Chloroflexus aurantiacus J-10-fl: one gene and its partner. Each later gene encodes a partner of the first gene's protein in a complex. Links are inferred from orthologs where the notes say so. Each region holds a gene or a part of one and is shown in the gene's direction. Other genes may lie near its edges. The genes, in order: carB and carA.

Region 1 (9,566 bases):
CTTATTAATGATATCCTCGACATCTCGAAGATCGAGGCCGGTCGGATGACGGTGAGTGTCGAGTATGCGGATGTGGCCGATCTGGTGCGATCTGCCGTGAATACGATCATTCCCCAAATCGAGAAGAATCGCAATCGGCTCCATGTCCATTGTCCGCCGGACATAGGCATTCTGAACAGCGACGCAACAAAAGTGCGTCAGGCTCTGATTAATCTGCTAAGTAATGCAGCCAAGTTTACCGAAGACGGTGAGGTCACTCTGACTGTCAGCCGGTATCAAAAGGATCATCAAACCTGGTTCCGTTTTGTCGTTGCCGATACCGGTATCGGCATTCCGGCTGACAAGCATGATAAGTTATTCAAAGCATTTTCGCAGGTCGATGACTCGCCAACCCGTAAATACGGTGGCACTGGCCTGGGTCTGGCATTGAGCCAGCGGTTGTGTGAGCTTATCGGGGGCCGGATTACGATGGAGAGTGCCGTTGGGGTTGGTTCAACTTTTACGATGGAAATTCCTGAAATCCCTGGCGATCCTCTAACAACGTCTACATTGGATTTAGATGAACTGCCTTCTCAAATGACAAGTGAACAACCGGTTGCCATTGACGCATCGGTACCGGTGATGCCGGTGAGTAATGCCATCATTCTCGTCATTGATGATGATCCGACAGTCGGAACGATGATTCAGCGTCTCATGGCGGCAGGTGAGGCGTATGTTGTGACAGCGACAACCGGTGCAGAAGGCTTGCGTCTGGCAACCGATCTTGTTCCCGACCTGATTGTTCTCGATCTCAAACTACCCGATCTCCATGGGCTGGAAGTTCTGGCCCGCCTGCGCGACAATCCTGAACTAACCAACGTTCCGATAGTTGTATTGACTATCGATGAGCAATCACGGCGCAGTATTACCTTTCCCATTGCCGAGTATCTCGTTAAACCGGTCGCACTTGAAACGCTCCTGGAGGTGGTTAAACGCTATTGTCGACCCCAATCTACATCCTCTACTGACCATATCCTGCTGGTTGAAGACGATCAGAGGTTGGCTGAACTGCTGGAACGAACGTTACGCACTGCTGGCTGGTCGGTTGAAGTAACCTTTGATGGCGAGGCTGGTCTTGCCGCAGCTCTGGCTCGACCACCAGGATTAATTCTGTTAGACTACATGTTACCGAAACTCGATGGTTTGCAATTCCTTGCTCAGTTGCGCGCTGATCCGGTTGGTCAGACTATTCCGGTGATCTTGATGACTGCGCGTGACTTGTCTACCGCTGAACGGCAGCAACTGGCAGCAAGCGCGGATGCTATTCAGTATAAGGCTGAATTGGATATAGAGACGCTTATTACGCATATTCGCAACATGTTGACGCACGCTCGCTCAACTTCTGCTGATAGTACTATTTCGGGATAATCCCCTTACTATCACGGTGCTACCGGGTACACCTATGGCAAAGATTCTGATCGTCGAAGATGATAGCAATAACCGGGACTTGATCGCACGTATCGTTGAACTCATGGGACATCAGCCAATTCTGGCAATTGATGGGGCGCAGGGTGTTGCCCTGGCACGTAGTGAACAACCTGACTTGATCATCATGGATATGGGTCTACCAGTGCTCAATGGCTGGCAGGCAACTCACCGTATTAAGTCGCAACCGGCAACCAGGCACATCCCTGTCCTGGCCCTCACGGCATACGCGATGAATGAAGATCGGATACGGTCGTTGGTTGCAGGTTGTGATGATTTCGAGACCAAGCCGATTGATTTCAATCGCTTCCGTGAAAAGGTAGATGCATTACTTGCACGGCGGGTAGACTAGCGGCTGGTATGCTTGCCTGTGGTTGCCGTATATGGGTTCACCACAGAGGCACGGCGGGCACAGAGGTATATCGTGGTCGCCCCGTTTCCTGTACGATGGGGGCGCCATTATCGCACTATCATCACATCGCACAAGTTGACAAATACCGGATGCTATGGTATCTAAGTGAAATGCATGAGACCCGCTGCGACGGATCAGGCAGCCAATAATCATCAATACACCTGCAATGCTCCGCTCGAACAGGGTCTGTCTCACCGAAAAGGGCAGGTCGCATAGTTGGTCTAGTGCGCGGCACTGGAAATGCCGTACAGCGGCAACGCTGTCGTGGGTTCGAATCCCACCCTGCCCGCCATATCTTATGAGGAATACAGGGAACACAATCCAATGTGCTACCTGTATTTATTTTTACGGGTCATTGGAGAAGCCTTCCAACAACCATTCTCTCGCTTGTCCGACATCTGTACCACTGCTCCCCGATCCGCGTCACCGCTCACGCGCAAGCTCATCACGGATGGTTCAGCCTGATGGACCTGCTCTGTACGCATAGTGCCTCTGTGTTCCGCGCCTGATCGTGAGCACGGCTGGCGCGGCAGCCACGCTGCCGCACTCCAAACTCTGCGACACAGGAAACCCTGTCTGGCAATGGTATCTGCTCTGAAACGTAATCGCACCCCTCAATAAAGCATGTGCTACATCGCACAATGAATTATCGCAAGCTGGATCGTCTGATGACGATGTTTGTGTTGCTTTGTCACCCTTTTCGCCATTGTGCTACCATACCCGTCGATCTGCTGTATAATCAGTCAGCGTCGCCGGGGCGCGCGCATGTGTCCACCGCGGAGGAGTTTGAGAGAAGATGCCAAAGCGCACCGATTTACATACCATCCTGATCATCGGCTCTGGCCCAATTGTGATTGGTCAGGCCTGTGAGTTCGACTATTCCGGCACCCAGGCTTGTAAGGCGTTACGTGAAGAAGGGTATCGTGTCGTCCTGGTCAACTCGAATCCGGCTACAATCATGACCGATCCCGGCCTGGCCGATGCAACGTATATTGAACCTCTAACTGTTCCCAGCCTCGAGCGGATCATCGCCCGTGAACGACCAGATGCGATTCTGCCTACTGTTGGTGGGCAGACGGCGCTGAATCTGGCAGTGGCTCTCCACGAGGCCGGTATCCTGGAGAAGTATGGCGTAGAACTGATTGGCGCCTCTGTTGAAGCGGTACGTATCGCCGAAGATCGGCAACGCTTCAAGGACAAAATGATCGAGATTGGGTTACAGGTGCCACGTTCAGGGACGGCGACCACGCTTGAGGAAGCGTTAGCCATTGTGGCGCAAACCGGTTTTCCGGCCATTATTCGCCCATCGTTTACGCTGGGTGGTGAAGGTGGTGGCATTGCCTACAATATGGAGGAGTTCCGCACCATTGTTGAACGCGGACTCGATGCCTCTCCGGTATCACAGGTCTTGGTTGAAGAGAGCGTGCTGGGCTGGAAAGAGTTTGAGCTGGAGGTGATGCGCGACCGGAACGATAACGGCGTAATCATCTGTTCCATTGAGAACATCGACCCGATGGGTGTCCATACCGGTGATAGCATTACCGTTGCGCCGGCGATGACGCTCACCGACCGCGAGTATCAGCGCATGCGCGATATGGGGCTGGCGGTGCTGCGGGCGGTTGGTGTGGAAACCGGTGGCTCGAATGTGCAATTTGCTGTGTCGCCAACCGATGGGCGTATTTACGTGATTGAGATGAACCCTCGTGTGTCTCGCTCGTCGGCACTGGCCTCGAAAGCGACCGGGTTCCCCATCGCCAAGATCGCGGCCAAGCTGGCCGTTGGCTATACCCTTGATGAGCTGCCCAATGACATCACCCGCGAGACACCGGCGTCGTTTGAACCGACCCTCGACTATGTGGTGGTGAAGATTCCGCGGTTTACGTTCGAGAAGTTCCCCCAGGCCGATCAGACCCTCACCACGTCGATGAAATCGGTCGGTGAAGTGATGGCAATTGGGCGTACCTTCGCTGAAGCGTTCCAGAAAGCCTGGCGTTCGCTCGAACAGGGACGTGCCGGCTGGGGAGCAGATGGTCGCGATGCGATTGAGCCGGAACGGCTGCGCGAACGGTTGATTACCCCGCATCCTGATCGCATGTTTTACATCCGCTACGCCTTGCAGAGTGGGATGTCGGTTGAGCAAATTAGCAATCTGACTAAAATCGATCCGTGGTTTATCCGTCAGCTCGAACAGATTGTTAATCTGGAAGGACGTTTGCGGGCGTTCGATCTGGCAACCATCCCGCCCGATCTGCTCCGTCAGGCCAAACGGATGGGATTCAGCGATGCGCAACTGGCTCATCTCCTGCGCGTGCCTGCCGGCCCGCAGCGCTGGTCTGCCGAGTTGGCTGTTCGCCAACGCCGGCTAGAGTTGGGCATCCGGCCTACCTATCACCGGGTAGATACCTGCGCTGCTGAATTTCCGGCCTTTACCCCCTATCTCTACTCATCGTATGAGAGTGAAGACGAGGCCGAACCGACTGATCGCAAAAAGGTGATCATTCTCGGCTCCGGCCCCAATCGGATCGGCCAGGGGATCGAGTTCGACTACTGTTGTAGTCACGCCGTCTTTGGTCTGCGTGCCCTTGGCTATGAGACCATTATGGTCAACTGCAACCCGGAGACCGTTTCCACCGACTACGACACAGCAGATCGGCTCTATTTCGAGCCGCTCACGCTGGAGGATGTGCTTAACGTAGTCGATGTTGAACGTCCCGACGGCGTCATCATCCAGTTCGGTGGTCAGACACCGCTCAAACTGGCGCGGGCACTCGAAGCAGTTGGTGTACCCATCTGGGGTACCGCACCCGAAGCGATTGATCTGGCCGAGGATCGGGATCGCTTTGGGGCGTTGTTAAAGGAGTTGAATATTCCCGCACCTGAGCATGGCAGTGCTACCTCGTGGGAAGAGGCATTGACCGTCGCCCGTCGGATTGGGTATCCGGTCGTAGTACGTCCGAGCTATGTGCTCGGCGGACGGGCAATGGCAATCGTCTACGACGATGCCGCACTCGAACGCTACATGCGCGAGGCTGTCGCTGCCTCGCCGGAACATCCCGTCCTCATCGACCGTTTTCTTGAGGATGCCTTCGAGATGGATGTTGATGCCGTGTGTGATGGTCATACGGTCGTGATTGCCGGCATCATGGAACAGATTGAGCTGGCCGGTGTCCATTCCGGTGACAGTGCCTGTGTGATCCCCACATACATGGTGGCGGAAGAACACGTCGTGACCATGCGGCATTACACGGAACGGCTGGCGCAGGCGCTGGGTGTGGTCGGGCTGATGAACATCCAGTACGCGATGAAAGACGGGGTTGTCTACGTTCTGGAAGTCAATCCGCGTGCATCGCGCACTGTGCCCTTCGTCGCCAAGGCTACCGGTGTGCCGTGGGTGCAACTGGCCGTGCAGTGTGCAGCCGGTGCCCGGCTTAAGGTTGATCAGGATCAGGTGTATGTTACGCATCCCGTCCTGCCTGATTCACCCCGCTATCGCCTGGACGTCAGCAGTGAGCAACGCTTTCATGTCAAAGAGGTGGTGCTGCCGTGGTCGCGGTTTAGTGGCGTTGACACACTGCTCGGCCCTGAGATGAAGTCGACCGGTGAAGGGATGGGCAGCGGGGCGACCTTCGGGGAGGCATTCGCCAAAGCCCAGATGGCCTGTGGTAGCCACCTGCCGACGAGCGGTAACGCTTTCTTGAGTGTCAATGACCGTGATAAGGCGACATTGCTACCGATTGCCCGCGAACTGGCCGCACTCGGCTTCAATTTGCTGGCAACCAGTGGTACTGCTGCGTACCTTCAACAGCACGGCCTGAAGGTCACACCGATCTACAAGGTGAATGAGGGACGGCCAAATGCGGTCGATTACATCAAGAATGGCGAAATTGCGCTGATCGTCAACACCCCGCTCGGCAAAGTAAGCTTCTTCGACGAGGCGGCGATCCGGCGGGCAGCGATCACCTACGGCGTGCCGACGCTCACGACACTCTCTGGGGCGGCGGCGGCTGTGCAGGCTATTCAGGCGTTGCGGGCCGGGCAATGGACGCTCCAGTCATTGCAGGAACGGTCGGCGCTGGTGGTAGACGAATAATCTGGTAGGGGTCAGTTAAACGAGCAGTATCAAATCCTGACCGACACTGTGCCTCGTTCAGGTGGTCAGACCCGTGCTGGTGCGCTGTCGGTGTGTTCCCGGCGTATTGCTGGTGAGTCGGCACAGGTGCACGAACTGGTTTGCGTACTTTGCCAGCGTGAAGGGTGGCGAGGGTGTCATGGTGGTGCTGCATCCAGTGGTGGTATGCGACACGCCCCCACCCTCACCCGCCCCGCTCTATGCATTACCCACAACTGGTGTCAACCACGTGCGTATCAGCGGGTATGATCGCCATGGGTGCTGTTGTGGACGACTGGCACGGTGGCAGTGCGCCGCTCCAGCCGTGCCAGCACGTGCTGAATGGGTTGCCTTACACGCGCATCATGTGCGTGTCGCGCAGTTTGGCGTGCGGCAGCCATGCTGCCGCGCCAGCCGTGCTCACGATCCGGCGCGTGGTGGAGCGGTGCCCCGGATGGTCATAGCACGAACAAATAGCTGTATCTCGTTCCCATTCCGCACACCGGCAAGGATACCGCTTCCAGCCCGGATTGCCCTCGTATGGCGTGCGGCAGCCATGCTGCCGCGCCAGCCGTGCTCACCATCCGGCGCGTGGCATACCGTTCCCCATCCTGGTCACGGAGGTACTGGATGTGCTCGTGCCGATCATCGAGTCGGTCAGGCATGTATGCGATACCTGCGCGTAGACGTATTGTTGCACCAGGTTCGTGCCTGCACACCATCGGCCACGGTCAGCACCTGACAGCAGTGGAGAGGAATGCCTGCACGCAGGCTGGAAGCCTGCGCCACGGAGAGCGCTTGCTGCCCGGCCTAATGCAGCGTGACATGTGGGTAATGCATAGCCCGCCCCCGCTGGGGCGGGTGAGGGTGGAGCTGAATGGCTTCCGCTCAAGACCTAATATCCCGCCAACCTCGCGCTTGCCGCGTCTCTCGTGTGGCAATGTTAAACAGGAATATTCACGTCCATCCGTAGGGGCGGGTTGTGTAGGGGCGGGTTTAGAACCCGCCCCTACTTCTATTTCCTATCTCCTATCTCCTATTTCCTACCTTCTACTTCCTCCCCACCGGCACTACGCCGCATCCCTCCGCCCGGCGGCCTCAATATATTCGAGGCTCTGATGGCGAAAATAGGTGTTGTAAAGCTCAGCATAATGCCCGCCGGCAGCCAGCAACTGATCGTGGGTGCCCTGTTCGAGAATGGTGCCATGGCGGAGCACGATGATCCGATCCACCTCTCGCACAGTGCTTAGCCGGTGAGCGATAATGATCGCGGTACGTCCGCGCATTGCCTCGTCAAGCCCCTCCTGGATCAATGCCTCGGTGAGCGGGTCAATGCTGGCCGTCGCTTCATCGAGGATCAGAATCGCCGGGTCTTGCAATAAGACCCGCGCCAGGGCAACCAGTTGTCGTTGGCCCATACTCAGGCCACTGCCGCGCTCGCCTACCGGTGTGTCCAGTCCGGCTGGCAGGCTACTCAGCCAGTCGCCGTTGCCGACACGCTGTGCAGCAGCCATCACCGCCTCATCGTCAGCATCTGGTCGTCCGTAACGAATATTCTCGCGCACCGTACCGTCGAACAAGAAGGGGATTTGGGTCACCATCCCAAGCTGACTACGGTAGGCATTCAGATCGAGACGACGAATATCGTAGCCATCGATCTGAATCTGACCACCTTGAAATTCGTAGAAACGAGCAATCAGCTTGGCAATGCTACTCTTGCCCGAACCGGTGTGGCCCACCAGTGCTACCCGTTCACCCGGCTTGATATGCAGGTTGAACTGGCGCAATACCGGTTCACCCGGCTTGTACGCAAAATCGACCTCGCTAAACCTGATCTCGCCACGGAGACGTCCCGGATCAAGCCGGTCAACCTGCACTACTCGCGGTTCAGCGTCGATCAGGGCAAAGACCCGCTCGCCGGCTGCCAGACCGAGCTGAAACTGGCTCCAGAACGAAGCGATACTGGTCAGCGGAAACCAGAAGCTTTGCAGACCTTGAATGAACAGGAACCAGCTCCCGGTGGTGAGTTCACCGGCATACACTGCCTGTCCACCCAGATAGACCAGTAATGCTGTCCCAACTGCGGCCAGCAGATTGAGCAACGGAAAGATGCTGCTAAAGGTATAGCGCGTGCGGAGATTGATCCGTCGACTCTTCTGATTCACATCGAGGAAGTCAGCGTAGACGGCTTGCTCCTGGCGAAAAGTTTTGGCCACGCCAATACCACTCACCGTCTCTTGAATGTGGTTGCTGACTTCAGCATTGACCCGGCGCGATGCGGTGATGACCCGGCGGGCAATGGCGCGAAAAGCCAGCGCTGCGCTGATGATCAATGGGGCCAGTCCCAGCAATATCAGGGTCAATGACCAGCTTACACTGGCCAGATAACCGATTAGCACCACGACCAGCAAGAGCCGGCTGAGCAAATCCATCGTCAACGTCATCACCTGTGCGAACGCAGCGGTATCAGAGTTGACCCGACTGACAATCTTCCCGGATGGAAACTCATCGTAGAAGCTCAGATCACGGGCCAGGACAGCATCGGCAGCATCGCGGCGCATTGCCAGTACCACTTCACCAATCGCCCGTACCGACATCGTCTGGCGGATCAGGTTAAATACCCACGAGAGACAGGCAATCAGAGCCAGTGCACCGGCCAGGATACCCACCCGATCCAGCGATGTTGCCGTCTGTATCTCATCGATACTGCGCGAGATAAAGATCGGGATCAGCGCCTCGATCAGCGCCGTTGCACTGATCATAAGCGCTGCGGTGATGATGCGGGGCGCTTGTGGGCGAAAATAGCGCAGAATACGCCGCACCAGTTCACGATCACTGTATTTGCGGTCGTAACCCTCGGCGTCGAGGCCATCAAACAGAAAACCCATACTATGCAGCCCCTTCTGTTGAACGAACAAGATCGGTCAGCGTGGCGGTATGTTCGTAGCGCGCAAAGATACGACGATAGTGTGGTGATGTGCGTAACAGCTCTTCGTGAGTACCGGATGCCACCAGGCGCCCACCGTCGAGGACAAGGATTTGATCGGCCCACCGAATCTGGGCCAGGCGATGGGTAATCAGCAGTACGGTGCGGCCCTGTTGTGCCTGCCGAATCGCCCGTTGAATCTCGTCTTCAGTCGCGCTATCAATCGCGCTGGTGCTATCGTCGAGAATGAGAATGCGGGGATTGGCAAGGAAGGCGCGGGCGAGGGCAATGCGCTGGCGCTGACCACCAGACAAAGTGACGCCGCGTTCGCCGATCACTGTCTGGTAACCATGCGGCATGCGACTGATAAACTCGTGGGCCTGTGCTGCCCGTGCTGCTGCTTCGATTTGCTCCGGTGTGGCCTCTGGTGCGCCGAACGCAATATTCTCAGCGATAGTGCGCGAGAAGAGAAAAATATCCTGCTCGATTTTTCCGATCTGCGAACGCAGCGCATCGAGATTCCAGTCACGCACATCAACCCCGTCAATCAACACCCGTCCGGCAGTAGCGTCGTAGGTACGGTTAACGAGTTGGGTAAGCGCACTCTTCCCGCTGCCGGTCTGGCCGACGATGGCGACTGTCTGCCCGGCAGGAAT
Region 2 (8,680 bases), 1.2 Mb from region 1 along the record:
GGGCACGACGCAGGCTATGGAGACTGCCGATATTACGCTGCTTGGTGGTGATTTGCGGCAGTTGCCGTTTGCAGTAGCACTTAGCCGGCAGACTATGCGCACGATCACGGCGAATATTGTCTTTAGCATTGGGATCAAGCTGATCTTTATCGTTCTGGTGCTGGCCGGTCTCAGCACGATGTGGATGGCCGTTTTGGCTGATGTGGGAGCATCGCTGCTGGTCACGCTGAACGGTATGCGCTTGTTGGGTTTTCGGGCGCGGTTGCCGCAGTAATATCAAATATTGATGGCCATCGATGTCGCGGCTTGGTAAAGGGGGGGCGGTACGCCGCAAGACGACGGTACGGCGGGTTGGTGCAGGTAGCGAGCGCGCCGGGGGCGCACGCTCCCAGTGCGTGCGTTGCAGTAATGCCCCACCCTCACCCGCCCCCGCTGGGGGCGGGAACCAACGATGCCGGATGGCTCCCGCTGGCGGGGGTTGGTGAAGGGGGCGGTACGCCGCTGGACGACGGTACGGCGGGTTGGCGCCGGGGTGAGCGCGCCGGAGGCTCGCGCTTCCAGATTAGTGCTTACACATCGTAGTGTAGCATTCAGGTGACGCCAGAGCGTGTGCTATGACTCCTGGTAAGCCGGATTTAATATGCGACAGCGGGTAAACGCTCTCACCATTGGCAGGGAGGGACGCACAGACGTGCGCCCCTGGAGCGACAGAGATCATTACCCGGCGAAATGTCGGATCAGACTCCCCATCCAATGGATAGCACGCCAGTAGTCGGCGAGCCGGATGTTTTCGTTCGGGGAGTGGACGCGCGTGCCGTGGTAGCCGCAGCCGGCACCACTGGCGACGGGTGTGCCCAATGCTGTACACAGTGGGTAGACCGGCCCGGTACCGGCCATGGTGGGGTAGAGGATGGGTTCGCTGCCGTAGACCTCGCGGGCCGAGGCGAGCGCTGCCTGGACAATCGCTGCATCGAGCGGCCCACGAGCCGGATGTTCCCCACCCAAATCAATAATTTCGATGTCCGCAAAGCCCTCGGCGTCGAGATGCCGGCGCAACTGGTGCAACACTTCAGCCGGCTCCATATCCGGTACCAGGCGAAAGTCGATCTTGGCGCGCGCTTCGTTGGGCAGGACGGTTTTGCTGCCTTCACCGGTGTAACCACTCACCAACCCACAAATCGTACAGGTTGGTTCAAACAGGTGGCGGCGCAGACGATCCAGACCGCGCAGACCATCAAGGAATTCATCCAGACCAAAATCGGCCAATAATTCTTCGTCATTGGTTGGAATGGTGGTCAGAGCGGCCAGATCGGCGGCTGAGGGGGGCCGGACACGGTCGTAGAAGCCAGGGATGCGCACCCGACCATCAGGGCCTTTGAGTGTGTTGAGTGCCCAGGTCAGTCGCCAGGCCGGGTTTGGCACAAAGGTCGCATACGAGGAGTGGAGATCGTAGCTGGCGCCACGGGCCACCAGTTCGACGTATTGAATACCTTTGGCGCCACAGGTTACGACCGGTCGTTCGTTGATGTCAACCCCGCCTGTCTCCCAGAGACAGCCATCGGCGCGGAGGAGGTCGGCATATTCGCGACAGACCGCCGGTAGGGTGCGCGAACTGACCTCTTCTTCGCCTTCAACGGCGAAGATAATGCGGATCGGCAGTTCACCCTCAGTCGCCAGCCACGCCTCAATCGCCTGAATGCGCAGCATCAGGTTGCCCTTGTTGTCGGCAACACCACGTCCGTAGAGCTTACCGTCACGTTCGGTCAATTCAAAGGGCGGACTCTGCCACAACTCAAACGGCTCAGCCGGCTGCACATCGTAGTGGTCGTAGATGAGCAGGGTGCGTGAGCCGTTACCAATCGTGGCGTAGACCATCGGGTTGCCGCCGTCAGCCTGCAAGAGGCGGGTTTCGGCGCCTAACCGACGCAAGCGCTGTTCGACAAAGCTTGCCGTCTCGTCGATGCCACGGTTTTGGGCAGCCACCGAGGGGATACGTACAATGTCGGCCAATTCAGCCAGAAAGCGTGAGCGCTGGCTTTCCACGTAAGCTGCAAAACGTTCCATGAGCTGCTCCAATTGTACAAAAGCGGTTCAGGCAGTCATTATAGCACTGTCATTTCAGGGTGATACTGTCAGCGCCTCGGCATATACCTGCTCGATGCGCGTTACCATATCTGCGAACTGAAATTCGGTGACGGCGCGTTCGCGTCCGGCCAGTCCGAACGCCCGCGCCCGCTCCGGGTTACACCAGAGTTCGGTCAGCGCTGCGGCCAGTGCTGGTGGATCGTCTGGCGGCACTACCAGGCCGGTGCGCCGGTGCGCCGTCACGTAGCTGGTTCCGGTGCCCAGTTCGGTACAGATGACCGGTAAGCCGGCCAGTTGCGCCTCGATTTGCACGATCCCAAACGCCTCACTGCGCGCTACTGAAGGCAATACCAGCACATCGGCCAGCGCGTAGAGAGCACGTAACGTCGCCTGATCAACCTCTCCCAACACATGCACGCGATGGTGAATGCCCAATTCTGTGGCCAGGCGGATGAGATCAGCACCGCGTACCGTGGCATCGCCGCCGGCAATAATCGCGTGCCCGAAGGGTAGCAGGGCCAGGGCACGGATCAGGCGGTCTACACCCTTGTAGTAGCGCAGGCGTCCTACGAACAAGGCATTGGGGCCGGGAAAGCGTTGGCGAAGGGTCGCTACCAGGTGTGGATCGGGCAATGGCAGCGGTGGGATACCGAAGGGCACCACCCGCACACGCTCGCGGTGACGCTGAAGCCATGGCGATGAATGTACCAGCGACGGGCTGGTGGCAATAATCCGGGCCGCCCGGCGCAGGGTACGCTCGATCAGAGGGGCGGTCAGCGTTCCCAGCACCCGTTGCCGCACAATATCGCTGTGGTAGGTGACGACCAGCGGCGATTGCACGGTCAGGAGGGCCAGATCGCCAAACGGGTAGGGGTGGTGAAAATGGATCAGATCGGGGTGCAGGCGCGGTACCTGCCAGAGGAGGGGGAGGCTGATCGGCGCACGGGCCAGGGTTAGCTGGCGTGGGGTTGCCACCAGATCGACACCGTTGCGCTGTGTCCGCCAGCCGCGCCGCCCCGGTGCGGCAAAGACGACCGTTACTCGATGACCACGTGCAGCCAGTGCTTCGCTCAACGACTGGAGATGATGTTCAATGCCACCCTGGATCGGTGGGTAGTCTTTGTAGAATTGCACGATATGCATGGTGTGTATCTTACCAGCTTCGACTGCCTGTTTGTGTATCACCACAGAGGCTGGAATGCTCTGTGTACTCCGTGTCTCTGTGGTTTACCACCAGGGTATGGGTCTACCGCAAGAGCACGGATTGGTGAGTTTACCACAGAGGTATAGATGCAATATTCTCTGTGTACTCCGTGTCTCTGTGGTGAAATACCGTCACACTGTGTACAAGACATAACGCTCTTTACGAATGGCAACGATCCAACGAACAACGTAACTTCTATGTTACAATACGCCAAATAGTTGGATGGGCGGCAAGAACTACGCCGCGTCTCACAATGAGAGTACAACAGACAATGGATGCAGTGCTTGTCTTAGAAGATGGTCGCGTCTTTCCCGGGCGGTCGTTCGGTGCCCCGGGTGAGCGTGTTGGTGAGGTTGTTTTTCACACCGGCATGACCGGCTATCAAGAGATTTTGACCGATCCCTCGTACTGCGGTCAACTGGTCACGATGACAGCACCGCACATTGGGAACACCGGCGTCAACGATTTTGACCCGGAGTCGATCCAGCCGCAGGTTGCCGGTTTTATTGTGCGTAGCTACAGCGAACACTACAGCTCATGGCGTGCGCGTGGCAGTCTCTCTCAACTGCTGCGCGACTATGGGATCGTGGCGATTAGCGATGTTGATACCCGTGCCCTCACTCGCCATATCCGTACCGCCGGGGCGATGCGCGGCATTATCTCCACAACCGGCGAGTCGATAGAGTCGTTACTCGCGAAATGTCGGGCCGCGCCGCCGATGGAAGGGTTGGATTTAACGCAAGTGGTGACCTGTCCCGAACCGTACCATTGGGCAACCAACAGTGTGCCGTTTACCCCGCCCTACCCGAACGGCCCGGCGCAAGAACTGCGCTTCCACGTTGTTGCTTACGACTTCGGCCTCAAGCGCACCATTTTGCGCCGTCTGGTCGATCATGGCTGTCGGGTGACGGTGGTACCGGCCACAACTCCACCCGAAGATGCGCTGGCCCTCCAACCCGACGGTATCTTCTTCTCGAATGGGCCGGGCGATCCGGCAGCGGCGACCTATGCTGTGGCCACGCTGCGCTCGCTGCTCGGTAAACTCCCGATCTTTGGCATCTGTCTCGGCCATCAATTGATGGGGCTGGCCCTCGGCGGGCGCACCTACAAGTTGCCGTTCGGCCACCACGGTGCCAACCATCCGGTGCGCTATCTGCCCACCGGTCGGGTTGAGATCACCTCGCAGAATCATGGGTTTGCCGTCGATCCGGACTCGTTGCCGGCAGGTGTTGTTTTGACCCATATCAACCTGAATGATCAGACCCTGGAGGGTTTTGATTATCCTGAATTGCAGTGCTTCAGTGTGCAGTACCACCCCGAAGCAGGGCCAGGGCCACACGATGCAACCTATCTCTTTGCCCGCTTTGCCGAGGCAATGGCTGCCCGCCGTTCGTAGGCGGAAGCAGGCCGGGAAGGTGGCCGGGGGAGAGACGGCCACCTTCTGCGTTACCCATGCCTGCGCCAGACCGAATCAAGACACCGTGCAGATGTAGAGCAGAACGCCATGAGCAGCGAACACGATCCCCGTAACCGGCTCAACGACCTCGATGCGCGGGAGTGGACGTATGCGCTGCGTTCTGTCATCAGCACTGCGTATCCAACCCGTGGGCCGGAGAGCTTTGCCCACCATCTCCGTCGTCAGCACCCCTCACCCAAACCGCCCCAACTTATGGCCGAACTCATCCGCTTCTTCACCCGCCAGCATGGTCACGTGCTCGATCCGTTTGCCGGGGTTGGTGGTACGCTGATCGCCAGTTCGCTGGAGGGGCGCACGGCAGTCGGTATCGATCTTTCAGCCGAATATGCAACCATCTACCAGGCGGTTTGTGCTGAGCTACAGATCGCGCCGCAAACCTATGTGGTTGGCGATGCCCGTAATCTGCTCGAACTGCCGGAGGTGCGGGAACGACCGTTTGATCTGATTCTGACCGATCCGCCATATGCGGCCATGATGGCGCGCCCGAAAACCGGCGAGCGGCGTAAACGCGGTCGGCCCAATCCCACGCCGTTCACAACATCAGCGGCGGATTTGGGCAATCTGCCATACCACGAGTTTATCGGTGAACTATGCACCATCCTCACCGCTGCGCTCCAGGTGTTGCGTCCCGGCGGGTATCTGGTGATCTTTGCCAAAGACCTGCAACCCACTCCTGAGCACCACAACATGCTCCACGCCGATCTGGTGATTGCCCTGCGCCAGGTACCGGGGCTTGAGTATCGTGGCTACCGGATATGGCACGACCAGAGTCAGCGACTGTACCCGTTTGGCTACCCGTATGCGTTCGTGGCAAATCAGATGCACCAGTTTATTCTGATCTTTCGCTGGCGGGGGGATGGGAAGGGGTGAGGTTCTGAAAGGTAGAAGTCATCTCTTTAATCTTAGAATACGAGAAGCTATCTCATTCATTGCCGACTGATTCCATGATCGTGACGAGCACACACAGCATCCTCGTGACCAGCCGGGTCAACGATGTGCCACGCGCCGGATCATGAGCACAGCTGGCGCGGCAGCCATGCTGCCGCACGCCAAACGCTGCGACACGCGCATGACGCGCGGGTAAGGCAACCAATCCAGTGCGTGATGGCACGACCAGAGCTGCGCTTTGCCAACAGGCCAGGAGCAGGATAAACTGTCTTTGGTGATTGACGAGCGTTCATGCGCCTGGGTAACAGTCTGGGAGCACGAAGCACAGCTTTTATGAAATAAGTTCTAATAACTTCCCATCACTTACAGGCATCTACGGCGCACTATACCCGCGCACGATGACCCGCACCTCGGCGATGCCCAGGCTGTTGAGGAATTGGGTGTAGTAGGTTTCGGCATCACGGGCGGCCTGTGACAAAATGCCCGACTCGATAGCAGCTTCTACCAGTGCGGCCTTTGCCTCGGCATCAACGGATTGAAAGAATTGTTCGAGTTCGGTGCGCGGGCAGATGAAGCCGGGACAGAAATCGGTATTCTCGATGATCCGGCTATTAGTCAGATCGAGGCTTACCTGATCGGTGAAGACTTGTGGCGGCGGTAGGGTGATCTGGACCCGGCGGCCATCGCTGCTCACCCAGACATCTTCGGGGCGCAGTTGACTCAGATCGATACCGGCGGGCACCCGACCCCGGATCAGCACCAGAAACTCCTGGCGCACTCCCAGATTGCGCAAAAATGTCGCCCAGCCACCCGGCGCATCGAGATGGCGGATTTCCACACCGGCGTAGTGCTCGATGAAAATCTGCTTATTCACGCGCCGCACGGCCTCTATAATCTGCGGCCCCACAGTGGTGGTTGAGGTGGCCTGCGGCGCAGATGGATTCTGAAACGCCTGGATAACACTCCAGATCAGAAAGAGCACCGCAGCAATGGCGAACCCGTTCCAGATCAGTTTCAACGTGCGCATAGATGCATCCACCTCACGCTACGGGGTGAGCGGTTCGATAACGACGCGACTAAAGCCGAGATCATCGATCAGCCAGCGTTCGAGGCGGCGGTAGGCAACTTCGCTGGCGATGCTGATCAATCCCTGATCACCGGCAACCCGTTGTTTGATGTCGGCGCGGGCCTGGGCCAGGGCCTGATTCTGCGCCGCTGTGATCTGACTGCCGATCCAGCGACGCGACTCGCCGATCACCTCGATCTCAATCGGATTTGGTTCGCCGGACACGGTGGCCCGTGGTAATCGGATCAGTAGCGTATTACCATCACGCCGAATCTGGGCCTGGCTTAGATCAACGGCCAGGCGAACCTCGGCGGTCACTTTCAGCGTGATCTCATCACGGCCAAAGAAGCTCTGTGCTCCGCTCACCGTCGTGACGGTTGTGACCGGAAATTTGATCGCCAGCTCGATTGACGGATCGATCCGGCGTAGATCGGGCAGCGGAATGAGTGTCGGGGCAACCGCTGCCTGGGTTGGTGGCAATGGAGTAAATGTCGGTGGTGATGTCGGCCACGGCTCGGCTGTGACAGGCGTCGCGACTGGCGCCGGGGTGCGCCAGCCGCTGTTGACGAACACGAGCAGACCAATCATCACGAGCGCCACCACGCCGCTCACCAGCCATTGAATTGGGCGCTGTTCCATCATGCATTCCACATGCTGCTACGCACGCAGCATGACATAATCGGTCGTGACTGCCGCAAGACGTTCCAGATCGACCTCAGCCCCACTCCCTGGCCCGGTTGGGACGCTGAGTGTACTGTCGGGGTTGAGCGTAAACGGGTTGGTCACAATGTCCTGGTGGAAGTAGCGATCATTCGCGCTGATGTCGCCGGGCAGGCTAAAGTTGGGCAGACTGGCCAGCCCGACGTTGGCAGCCCGCCCGATGCCGGTTTCGAGCATGCCGCCGCACCAGACCGGGATGCCGGCGGCCTGTGCCAGATCGTGAATTCGCCGGGCTGCCGTAAAACCACCAACCCGCGACGGTTTGATATTGATTACGCCGCAGGCACCCAACTCAATTGCCCAGCGGGCATGATCTGGCGAGACAATGCTCTCATCGAGACAAATCGGCGTGCGGAGCAGCCGCTGAAGTTTGGCGTGATCGATGATGTCGTCATGCGCCAGGGGCTGCTCGATCAACAACAGATCAAACTCGTCGAGCCGGGCCAACTGGTCGGCCTGATCGAGGGTGTAGATGCTGTTGGCATCAACCTGCAAGCGCAGATCGGGCCAGCGCTCGCGTACAGCCCGTGTTGGCTCGACATCCCAGCCCGGTTTGATCTTGAGTTTCACCCGCTGGTAACCGGCATTGACATAACCGGCGACCACATCAAGCAACGCCTCTATCGACTCCTGGACACCAACACTGACACCAACTTCCACCCGTTGCCGGGTGCCGCCGAGCATTGTGCTCAGGCTCGTGCCCTGTGCGCGCCCGAACAGATCCCAGGCGGCGAACTCAAGACCGGCCCGTGCCATGCGGTTGCCGCGCACACGGGTAAAGATCGCATCCACCTCCTCTGGCCGGCTCAGATCACGCCCCAGCAGCATCGGGGCCAGAATCTCGCGCATCATCACCCAGGCGGTAGATTGGGTCTCTTCGTTGTACCACGGCCCCACGCCAACCGGAGCTTCGCCCCAGCCCACTACCCCCTCGCTATGCAGGGTCACAATCACCGAATGATTGGCCTCTTCCCGCCAGCCGCTCGTCTCGAAGGGTGCCCGGTATGGCAACCGGATCCGTCGCAATTCGATGGCCTCAATCCGCATCAACGCACCTCCAACAGCTCCACTTCAAAGATCAGAGTTGCTCCTGGTGGGATCACACCACCCGCCCCGCGATTGCCGTAGGCCAACGCCGCCGGAATAATTAACTGACGACGCCCGCCAACCCGCATACCGGCAACCCCTTCATCCCAGCCCCGAATGACTCGTCCGGCACCGAGCGGAAAGACAAACGGTT

The links.
Region 2: the proteins of carB (region 1) and carA are in contact, whole or in part, in a solved structure (PDB 1KEE), measured with the Escherichia coli proteins. The link is inferred for Chloroflexus aurantiacus J-10-fl from one-to-one orthologs.

The regions. Positions count from the first base shown.
Region 1 is NC_010175.1:2,427,950-2,437,515, forward strand. The notes cover bases 2,289-6,166. They hold carB (carbamoyl-phosphate synthase large subunit), read left to right. Parts: upstream 2,289-2,672; coding sequence 2,673-5,966; downstream 5,967-6,166. Also shown: CAUR_RS09265 (response regulator), read left to right, coding at 1-1,407; CAUR_RS09270 (response regulator), read left to right, coding at 1,442-1,816; CAUR_RS09285 (ABC transporter ATP-binding protein), read right to left, coding at 7,055-8,872; CAUR_RS09290 (ABC transporter ATP-binding protein), read right to left, coding at 8,874-9,566. UniProt on the Escherichia coli protein: Large subunit of the glutamine-dependent carbamoyl phosphate synthetase (CPSase).
Region 2 is NC_010175.1:1,178,592-1,187,271, reverse strand. Bases 2,631-5,622 are described here. They hold carA (glutamine-hydrolyzing carbamoyl-phosphate synthase small subunit), read left to right. Parts: upstream 2,631-3,560; coding sequence 3,561-4,685; downstream 4,686-5,622. Other genes in these bases: CAUR_RS04525 (TRM11 family SAM-dependent methyltransferase), read left to right, coding at 4,794-5,622; CAUR_RS04535 (glycosyltransferase), read right to left, coding at 2,631-3,228. In the rest of the region: CAUR_RS04545 (heavy metal translocating P-type ATPase), read left to right, coding at 1-274; CAUR_RS04540 (M20 family metallopeptidase), read right to left, coding at 718-2,064; more of CAUR_RS04535, read right to left, coding at 2,119-2,630; more of CAUR_RS04525, read left to right, coding at 5,623-5,636; CAUR_RS04520 (DUF4230 domain-containing protein), read right to left, coding at 6,028-6,681; CAUR_RS04515 (DUF4230 domain-containing protein), read right to left, coding at 6,700-7,362; menC (o-succinylbenzoate synthase), read right to left, coding at 7,378-8,487; CAUR_RS04505 (FKBP-type peptidyl-prolyl cis-trans isomerase), read right to left, coding at 8,487-8,680. UniProt on the Escherichia coli protein: Small subunit of the glutamine-dependent carbamoyl phosphate synthetase (CPSase).